One region of the Peribacillus sp. NPDC055009 genome, then DNA from elsewhere that is predicted to be linked to it. Evidence: riboswitches for the same ligand, from Rfam matches in the RefSeq annotation. Region 1 holds a riboswitch; the other holds the start of a gene.
What was found. A riboswitch is a leader RNA that binds a small molecule or an ion and turns the genes downstream of it on or off. The one in region 1 is predicted to bind lysine.

Region 1 (4,441 bases):
AACGTGGTTTCCTCGCGTAATACCGCGGAATTCTTGACTGGCATTGCCACTCATTTTTCCTGTTTCAATGAAATTGCCAAGTACGCAAATCCCAATTCGATTCCGCAAAGCACAACCAGGGTGATTAAAGTTTGGAACATCATGATTTCCTCCTCCTCTAAGACTTAAACAAATCTTAAAGGATGAAACCAATACCAGAACAAGACCTTATTTGAAGAAATCTTCAGCAGTCCCACACTGTTCCCTTGCCCTGAAATGGGTTTCATACTGTACAATAAAAAAAAAGAAAAAACGGTGATACCATGACAAATATTAAAGAAATAGCTCAATGTGCTGGTGTATCTGTCTCAACAGTGTCTCGTGTATTGAATGATCATCCATATGTAAGCCCCGATAAAAGAAAGAGCGTCTTAGAAGCGATCAATCGTTTGAATTATACGAGAAACATCAACGCCATTCATCTTTCAAAAGGCAAGACCAATCTTATCGGCATCATCATCCCCTTCAACAATCACCCATATTACGGGGCAATCGTTAACGGAATCACTAAACAGGCAAATGCAATCGGCTGTCATATCGTCATCTTTCAAACAAATTATGATAGAGAGAAAGAAATCCAGGCTTTTAATATGCTGCAAATGAAGCAGCTCGATGGCATTATCGTTTGTTCAAGGATTTCAGAAATGAAAATCCTCTTGGAATATCAAAAATACGGACCGATTATTTTATGTGAAGATACAGCTCAGGCTGAATTCTCATCCATCAGCATTGATCATTATGCAGCTTTCTCCTGTGCCCTTGAGTACGTGATCGCTAAAGGATATAAGAAAATCGGATACAGCCTCGGCCGTAAAAAAAGCAGAAATAGTTCCCACCGCACAAAAGCCTTTAACGATATCATGAGTAAACATCAACTTATAAACAATAAAGAATGGCTGTTTGAAGGCAGTTATCACATCAAAGACGGTGAACAATTGTTTCAGGAATGGAATTCGATGATGGATAAACCTGAAGCCATCATCATCACGAATGATGACACGGCGGCAGGATTCATTCTTACCGCTAAGAAATCGGGTATAAGGGTACCGGAAGATGTGGCCATTCTCGGCTTCAATAATGATAGCCTTGGCGAAATGCTCGACATCACGACCATTTCCTTACCGCTGGAATGGATTGGGAAAATGGCAGTGGACCTATTTGAGAATCCTGGAGAGGTCAAACATGTAAAACTGGACTACGCCCTAATAAAAAGGAAAACCGTTTAGTTATCAGGATGCTTTATTTTAGTATATCGTCACTTGAATTCTTCCTTACTGCCATCATTCAACTAGGAAAAAATAACCACATAAAATAATCATTGCGATATCCCAGAAGTTATTTTATAATTTTGATATAGTAAAGTTTACTCAATTACTAGCAATCTATTAACGATTGCATGAATTTCATGAGTACAATCGTCCGACGTCACCTATTAAACTGACGCAAACGATTTTAGAAAATTGAATACTTCCTCATTTACCGATGAGTTAGAGGCTGCAGCTTATAAAAGTAAAACGGACGAGATTCTGGAAAATTAAAGACTCCGTTTGAAAGGATAAGTTGCCGAAGTTAGGGTATATTCCATGTATATTCTTGCTGGCGGTGTAACCGAACAGGAACACCACTGTCACGTTTTTTCAAAAAAGCGTGGGGAGCTATCTTCGGAAGGATAAACGGGTTTATTATAAACAGCCGTCGATCTTTTTCGACTGCTGTTTTTTTATTTTTCGTTCCCTTCCAATAAAAAGGAGTGTAACATCAATTGTCAAATTCACAATCACCATCAAGCCCTACTGAACTGAAAAGGAGCCTGAAAGCGCGTCATTTAATGATGATTTCATTAGGTGGAACGATTGGAACAGGTTTATTTTTAGCTAGTGGCGGGGCCATTCATTCAGCCGGACCCGGCGGTGCCTTGGTGGCATACGCAATCATCGGCATCATGGTTTATTACTTAATGACAAGTCTTGCAGAAATGGCAGCGTTCATGCCAGTGGCCGGTTCGTTCCGTGTCTATGCATCCAAATTCGTCGATCCGTCTTTCGGTTTTGCGATTGGTTGGAACTACTGGTATAACTGGGCAATCACCATTGCTGCCGAATTGGCAGCCGTTGTCTTAATTATGAAGTTCTGGTTCCCGGATAGCCCTTCAATTATCTGGAGTGCCATTGCGTTAATCATTATGTTTCTTATCAATTACATGTCAGTTAAAGGTTTCGGGGAAACAGAATTCTGGTTTGCCATGATCAAGGTCGTGACAGTCGTCATATTCTTGATCACGGGTGTTCTGATCATTCTCGGAATCATGGGTGGCAAAGACCCAATCGGTTTTTCCAATTTCACAATGGGCGAAGGTCCCTTTAACGGAGGATTCTTCACGATTCTAGGCGTATTCATGGCTGCCGGCTTTTCATTCCAAGGTACGGAATTGCTTGGAGTGACTGCAGGTGAAAGTGAGGATCCAGAAAAAAATATCCCAAAAGCGATCAGATCCGTTTTCTGGCGTATCATCTTATTCTATATCTTAGCCATTTTTGTAATTGGCATGATCATTCCGTTTACCGATTCACGTTTATTGAGTGAAGATGTTGCCGTAAGTCCATTTACGCTTGTATTTGAAAGGGCCGGCCTTGCATTTGCTGCATCCATCATGAACGCGATTATTTTATCATCCGTACTCTCAGCCGGTAACTCTGGCATGTACGCTTCAACCCGTATGCTATGGGACTTGGCACGTGATGGTAAAGCACCGAAATTCCTAGGCAAGTTAGATAAAAGAGGAGTACCCGTGAATGCCCTTATCGTGACTTCTTTAGTTGGCTGCGTTGCATTCTTAGCTTCGTTTTTCGGTGATGGCGTCGTTTATATCTGGTTATTGAACGCTTCAGGCATGGCGGGATTCGTCACCTGGGTAGGGATTGCGATTGCCCATTATCGGTTCCGCAAAGCCTACGCAGCTCAAGGCCTTGATATGAATGCTTTACCATTCCGGGCAAAAGGCTTCCCATTCGGGCCTATATTCGCACTTGTCCTTTGTATTATCATTATTATCGGACAAGGCTATCAAGCTTTCAGCAGCGATGGGATCGACTGGAATTCAATGTTCGTTTCCTACATTGGCTTGATTCTATTTTTCGTCTTATGGTTCGGCTATAAAATTAAGCACAAAACGAAAATCATTCCCCTAGAGGAATGTGACCTTAAATCAAAATAATACGCAAAGGACCTGTTCTTCCTAATCGAAGAAGAACAGGTCCTTTTTTCATTTCAATTGATAAACACGGCATTCATATGGTTGCAGGGGTTTGCTGGAGATTCCTTCTTCCTCCTGATCATAATTGCCGATCAGCTTTGTGGCAGAATATGCATGCAGCTCTTCAGGCAAAGTATAGGAGGCCTGCTCTTCTTTAAAGTTGCATAGCACTAACAGCTTTTCTTCTTCCAACGATCTCGTGTAGGCAAATATTCGTTCATCATCCGGGAACAGCAGTTCAAAACGGCCATAAACGACGATATCATGTTCCTTGCGTAATTGGATAAGCTTTTTATAAAAATGAAAAATGGAATTGTGATCATTGTAGGCCTTTTCTGCATTAATCTCGGGGAAATTGGGATTAACCTTAATCCAAGGAGTCCCTTGCGTGAATCCTGCGTTCCGGGAGTCATTCCACTGAATCGGTGTTCTCGCATTATCTCGGCTGCGGGCGTGAATGGCTGACATCATCCGCTCTTTTGACCAGCCATGAGAATTGACTAGTTCGTCATATGAATTCAATGTTTCGATATCCCGGTATTCATCGATGCTTTCAAATGCAACATTGGTCATGCCCAGCTCTTCCCCTTGATATATATAAGGTGTACCCTGAAGCATATGAAGACAAGCAGCAAGCATCTTAGCGCTTTCAATACGATACTTTCCATCATTACCAAACCTTGAGACAACCCGGGGCTGATCATGGTTGTTCCAGTATAAACTGTTCCAGCCATCCCCCTCCAAACCAGTCTGCCACTTGGAAAGAATTCGCTTTAAATCGGTAAGCTTCCACTTATCATTACTCCACTTTCCTTCAGGCCCTCTCCCCAAATCCATATGTTCGAATTGAAAGACCATATGTAGCTCACCACGATCTCTACCTGTGAACAATTGTGCGTCCTCCGGTGTGACTCCTGGCATCTCCCCAACCGTAATCACGTCGTACCCAGAAAGCGCCCGTTGATTGATTTCCTGTAAAAACTCATGTATGCGCGGGCCATTCAGGAAAAATGGGCTTCCGTCACCAAACTGCTTCTCATGGCGAACGGCTCCATCTGTATAGCTTTGATCTTTTGAAAGGAAGTTGATGACATCCATCCGGAAGCCATCGACACCCTTATCCAGCCACCATGTCATGATACTGTAGAT
Region 2 (4,441 bases), on a different contig from region 1:
GTTTATAATAGATTTACAGAAAGAGGCGATAAATTATGAAAAAAAATATTGCTGCTGCGATAGAAGAAGAGATTCAAACTGAAGAAATTCAAACTGAAGAATTCCTGGTTCCAGCTTTCGGATACGAATTAATCAGAGAAGTTCTATTGAACGATATTCTCGGAAAAGACTCTAATCAAATCCTCTATTGGGCAGGTAAACAATTAGCAAGAAAATTCCCATTGAATGGCGATCAGGAAGTGATTGAATTTTTCCAAAGCGCTGGATGGGGCAATCTGGAAATCTTGAAATATACGAAACACGAGATGGAATTATCCCTGACGGGTGAAATAATCAGCCGCCGCCTGGATTTACACCCTGATTGTCACTTCCAACTTGAAGCCGGTTTCCTTGCCGAGCAGTTTACACTGCAAAAAAAATTCCTCAGCGAATCAACGGAAGAAATTAAACGCCGCGCAAAAAAAGTGATATTCACCATCCAATGGGATCCCAGAGATCCAATCTAATAAGCCCTTAAAACAGACTTACCCTTTTTACCGGAAGTCTGTTTTTTATTGGACTCCTGACACTTAAGCTAGCACATTTGCATGCTGACCTAGTTTAAATGCTTCATGAAGAGATTCAACCGCCTTCACCATTTCCTTTTCATTGACGACAGTCGAAACTTTAATTTCCGATGTGCTGACCATTTTCACCTGGATGCCTGTATTGGCCATCACTTCAAACATCTCGGCAGCCACTCCCGGATTGGATACCATACCAGAACCGACGATGGATACTTTTGCCAATCCGCTCTCCGTTTCGACTCGGTCGAATCCCAATTGTTCTTTATTATTTTCCAGCACGATCAAGGCCGCTTCCGTATCTTCACTTTTTGTGGAAAAAGATAGATTGGTCGTATCCTCGGCAGTCATGCTTTGAATGATGATGTCCACATTAATCCGGTTTTTCGCAAGTGTTGTGAAGATTGTGGATAATGCACCAAGTGATTGGGGCAAACCATATATTGTGACCCTCGTAATACTGTCTTCAAAAGCAATCCCGCGTACAATTAAGTTTTCTTCCATAGTTGCTTCCTCCTCAATGATCGTTCCTGATTCTCTCTCCATGCTTGAACGGACTTCAAGCGGTATTTGATAATTTTTTGCATATTCGACAGCCCTTGGATGAAGGACGCCCGCCCCCAAGTTGGCAAGTTCCAGCATTTCATCATAAGAAATCGATTGGAGTTTTCGTGCGCCTTTTATGTAGCGAGGGTCCGTTGTGAAAACACCCGTTACATCCGTATAAATATCGCATCTATCCGCATTCAGCGCTGCAGCGATGGCAACCGCTGTCGTATCGGAACCGCCTCGCCCTAAGGTAGTGATTTCCCCATTTGCATCGTTCCCCTGGAAACCAGCCACGACCACTATTTTCTTATCCTGAAGCTGAGCTTGGATCCTCGTGGCATCGATGTTTAAAATCCGGGCATTCCCATGAACGGATTCCGTTTGCATGCCAGCCTGCCAGCCAGTATACGAAATGGCTTCATGACCTTCTTCAATCAATGCCATCGTTAACAGGGAAATCGTTACCTGCTCCCCCGTAGTCAATAGCATATCCATTTCCCTCTTGCTCGGGGTTCCGGAAATATCCCGGGCCATGGAAACCAATTGATCCGTGGTTTTCCCCATGGCTGAAACAACGACGACTACCTCATTTCCATTCTGCGCTTCCTCGATTACCCGATTGGCAACATTTTTGATTTTTTCTACGCTTCCGACGGATGTTCCGCCAAATTTTTGAACGATTAATGCCATCCTCATGCACCCTCTCTACCTTTTTAGGCAATAAAAAAAGCAATGAGAAATATCTCATTGCTGTGATCACATATCTAAATACTGTAAACACAGTGAGATAGCTCTCCAGGATATAAACCCTGACAATCCGACATTTATTAAATGTCGGACCAGGAAAACAAGGTATGAGTCTTGTCTTCCTTCGGCGTCATCCCCTTTCAAAACCTTTCATGGAAGCTCATACTTCTCCAGGTTTTTACTCTTGAATTCCGCACCTCTATCAGCACTTTTAAGTTGTCTAGTTAAAAATTCTTTTTAATCATAGCATAGAGATTTATCGGTAGCAAGATTATTCTTGTAATTTTCTAACGATTCCCTCTGCTACCCCTTTTGGCATGCCAGCTTCCATGATTTCCTCGGCGGTTGCCTCTTTGATTTTCTTCAATGATCCAAAATGCCTTAATAATTGCTTCCTTCGCTTTTCCCCGACTCCTGGAATATCATCAAGCTGGGAGTGAACTGCATTTTTCCCGCGTAGCTGGCGATGGAATGTAATCGCGAACCGATGGACTTCATCCTGAATTCTTTGCAATAGGTAAAATTCCTGGCTCCGTGAATCAAGAGGTACGATTTCAAGCGGATTTCCGATCATCAATTGCGAGGTCCTATGCTTTTCATCCTTAATGAGGCCTGAAAGTGGAATATCAAGGCCCAATTCATTTTCCAGAATATCCCGAACGGCTTCCACATGTCCCTTTCCGCCATCAATGATGATCAAGTCCGGAAGCGGCAGCCCTTCTTTCAATACCCGTGAATACCTTCTTCTGACCACTTCACGCATCGATTCATAATCATCAGGCCCTTGGACCGTCTTGATCTTATATTTGCGGTACTCCCTTTTTTCCGGCTTTCCATCAATGAACACGACTAAAGCGGAAACTGGGTCACTTCCCTGGATGTTGGAGTTATCGAAAGCTTCAATTCGATGCGGGGTGTAGATACCCAGTTGCTTCCCGAGGTTTTCCACCGCATTGATCGTTCTTTCTTCATCCCTTTCAATCAAAGAGAATTTTTCCTGAAGCGCGATGGAGGCATTTTTATTCGCCAATTTAAGCATGTCTTTTTTCGCTCCCCGTTTCGGGTGAATCGTTTTGACACCAAGCAGCCCTTCGGCCATTTCGGCATCCACTGATTCAGGCAGCAAGATTTCCTTTGGTTTAAAGTGGTTCGTAATCTCGTAAAACTGACCGAGGAATGTAAGAAGTTCCTGTTCGGGTTCATCGTAGACCGGAAAAAGTGAAACATCCCTTTCTATTAATTTACCCTGCCGGACAAAAAATACCTGAACGCACATCCAGCCTTTATCATAAGCAAAACCAAATACATCCCTGTCGATGAAATCTGTCGTCATCATTTTCTGCTTCTCCATCGTAATATCGATATGGGCAATTTTGTCACGGAACTCCTTGGCCCTCTCGAAATCGAGATCTTCCGATGCCTCCAGCATTTTTTCAGTCAGTTCTTTTTTTATTTCAGTATGCCCGCCGTTCAAGAACCTGTTGATATCATCCACCATTTTTTTATATTCCTGTTCCTCTACATCATATACACATGGGGCCAGGCACTGGCCAAGGTGATAGTAGAGACAAACGCGATCAGGTAAAGTATTGCATTTTCTTAGGGGATAGATGCGGTCGAGCAATTTTTTCGTTTCGTTAGCTGCAAATGCATTCGGATAAGGACCGAAATATTTACCTTTGTCTTTTTTGACTTTTCGCGTAATGATTAGACGTGGGTGGCGTTCCGCAGTCAGCTTTATGAAGGGATACGTCTTATCATCCTTCAGCATGACATTATATTTTGGGTCATGTTTTTTGATTAAGTTCAACTCTAAAATAAGAGCCTCGATATTGGAAGAGGTGACAATATATTCGAAATCCTCAATTTCATTCACGAGCCGGAATGTTTTTCCGTCATGAGATCCCGTGAAATAAGAACGGACACGATTTTTCAACACTTTCGCTTTGCCTACATAGATGATCGTTCCCTGACGATCTTTCATTAAATAACAACCAGGTTGATCGGGAAGAAGGGCAAGTTTATTCTTTATTTGTTGATTCATGCATTCAGCCTCCTGTTCTCCCTTTTTTACAATTATTATATATCAAGATAGCGAAAAAAGCTTCAAGTCCGCAGACTTGAAGCTTTTTTTAGCTAACCTACTATTACGCGTGTTTTGAAATAAGTTCAGCAAGTGCTTCTTTAGGTTGGAAACCAACAACCTTATCAACCACTTCACCGTCTTTAAGCACGATTAATGTCGGGATGCTCATCACACCAAATTTTCCAGCTGTTTCTTGGTTTTCATCCACATCCACTTTTACGATTTTTGCTGTATCGCCAATTTCAGTATCAAGCTCTTGAAGAACAGGAGCGATCATTTTACAAGGTCCGCACCATGGAGCCCAAAAATCTACAAGAACGACACCTTCGCTAGTATCTGTTGTGAACGTTTGGTCAGTTGCATTTATAATTGCCATATATATTTCCTCCTCAAATTTACTCAAATAACTAAAAACAGTATATCATTGTTGCTCGAATCGATGCTAATATTTTGCTTCAGTGGTAGGATGTCCAAAAAAAGAGTAAATATGCAGGCC

Region 2: it holds a riboswitch for lysine, as region 1 does, so the genes downstream of both, ACWF5P_RS03040 (aspartate kinase) here and ACWF5P_RS04680 (amino acid permease) in region 1, are expected to answer to the same signal.

Annotation. Positions count from the first base shown of each region.
Region 1 covers NZ_JBSGVZ010000002.1:177,848-182,288, forward strand. The annotation lists gene ACWF5P_RS04675 (LacI family DNA-binding transcriptional regulator) at 303-1,265, shown strand; lysine riboswitch at 1,520-1,705, shown strand; gene ACWF5P_RS04680 (amino acid permease) at 1,802-3,253, shown strand; gene ACWF5P_RS04685 (glycoside hydrolase family 13 protein) at 3,302-4,441, opposite strand, start outside.
Region 2 covers NZ_JBSGVZ010000001.1:609,594-614,034, reverse strand. The annotation lists gene ACWF5P_RS03045 (YslB family protein) at 36-506, shown strand; gene ACWF5P_RS03040 (aspartate kinase) at 570-1,802, opposite strand; lysine riboswitch at 1,893-2,069, opposite strand; gene uvrC (excinuclease ABC subunit UvrC) at 2,131-3,903, opposite strand; gene trxA (thioredoxin) at 4,007-4,321, opposite strand.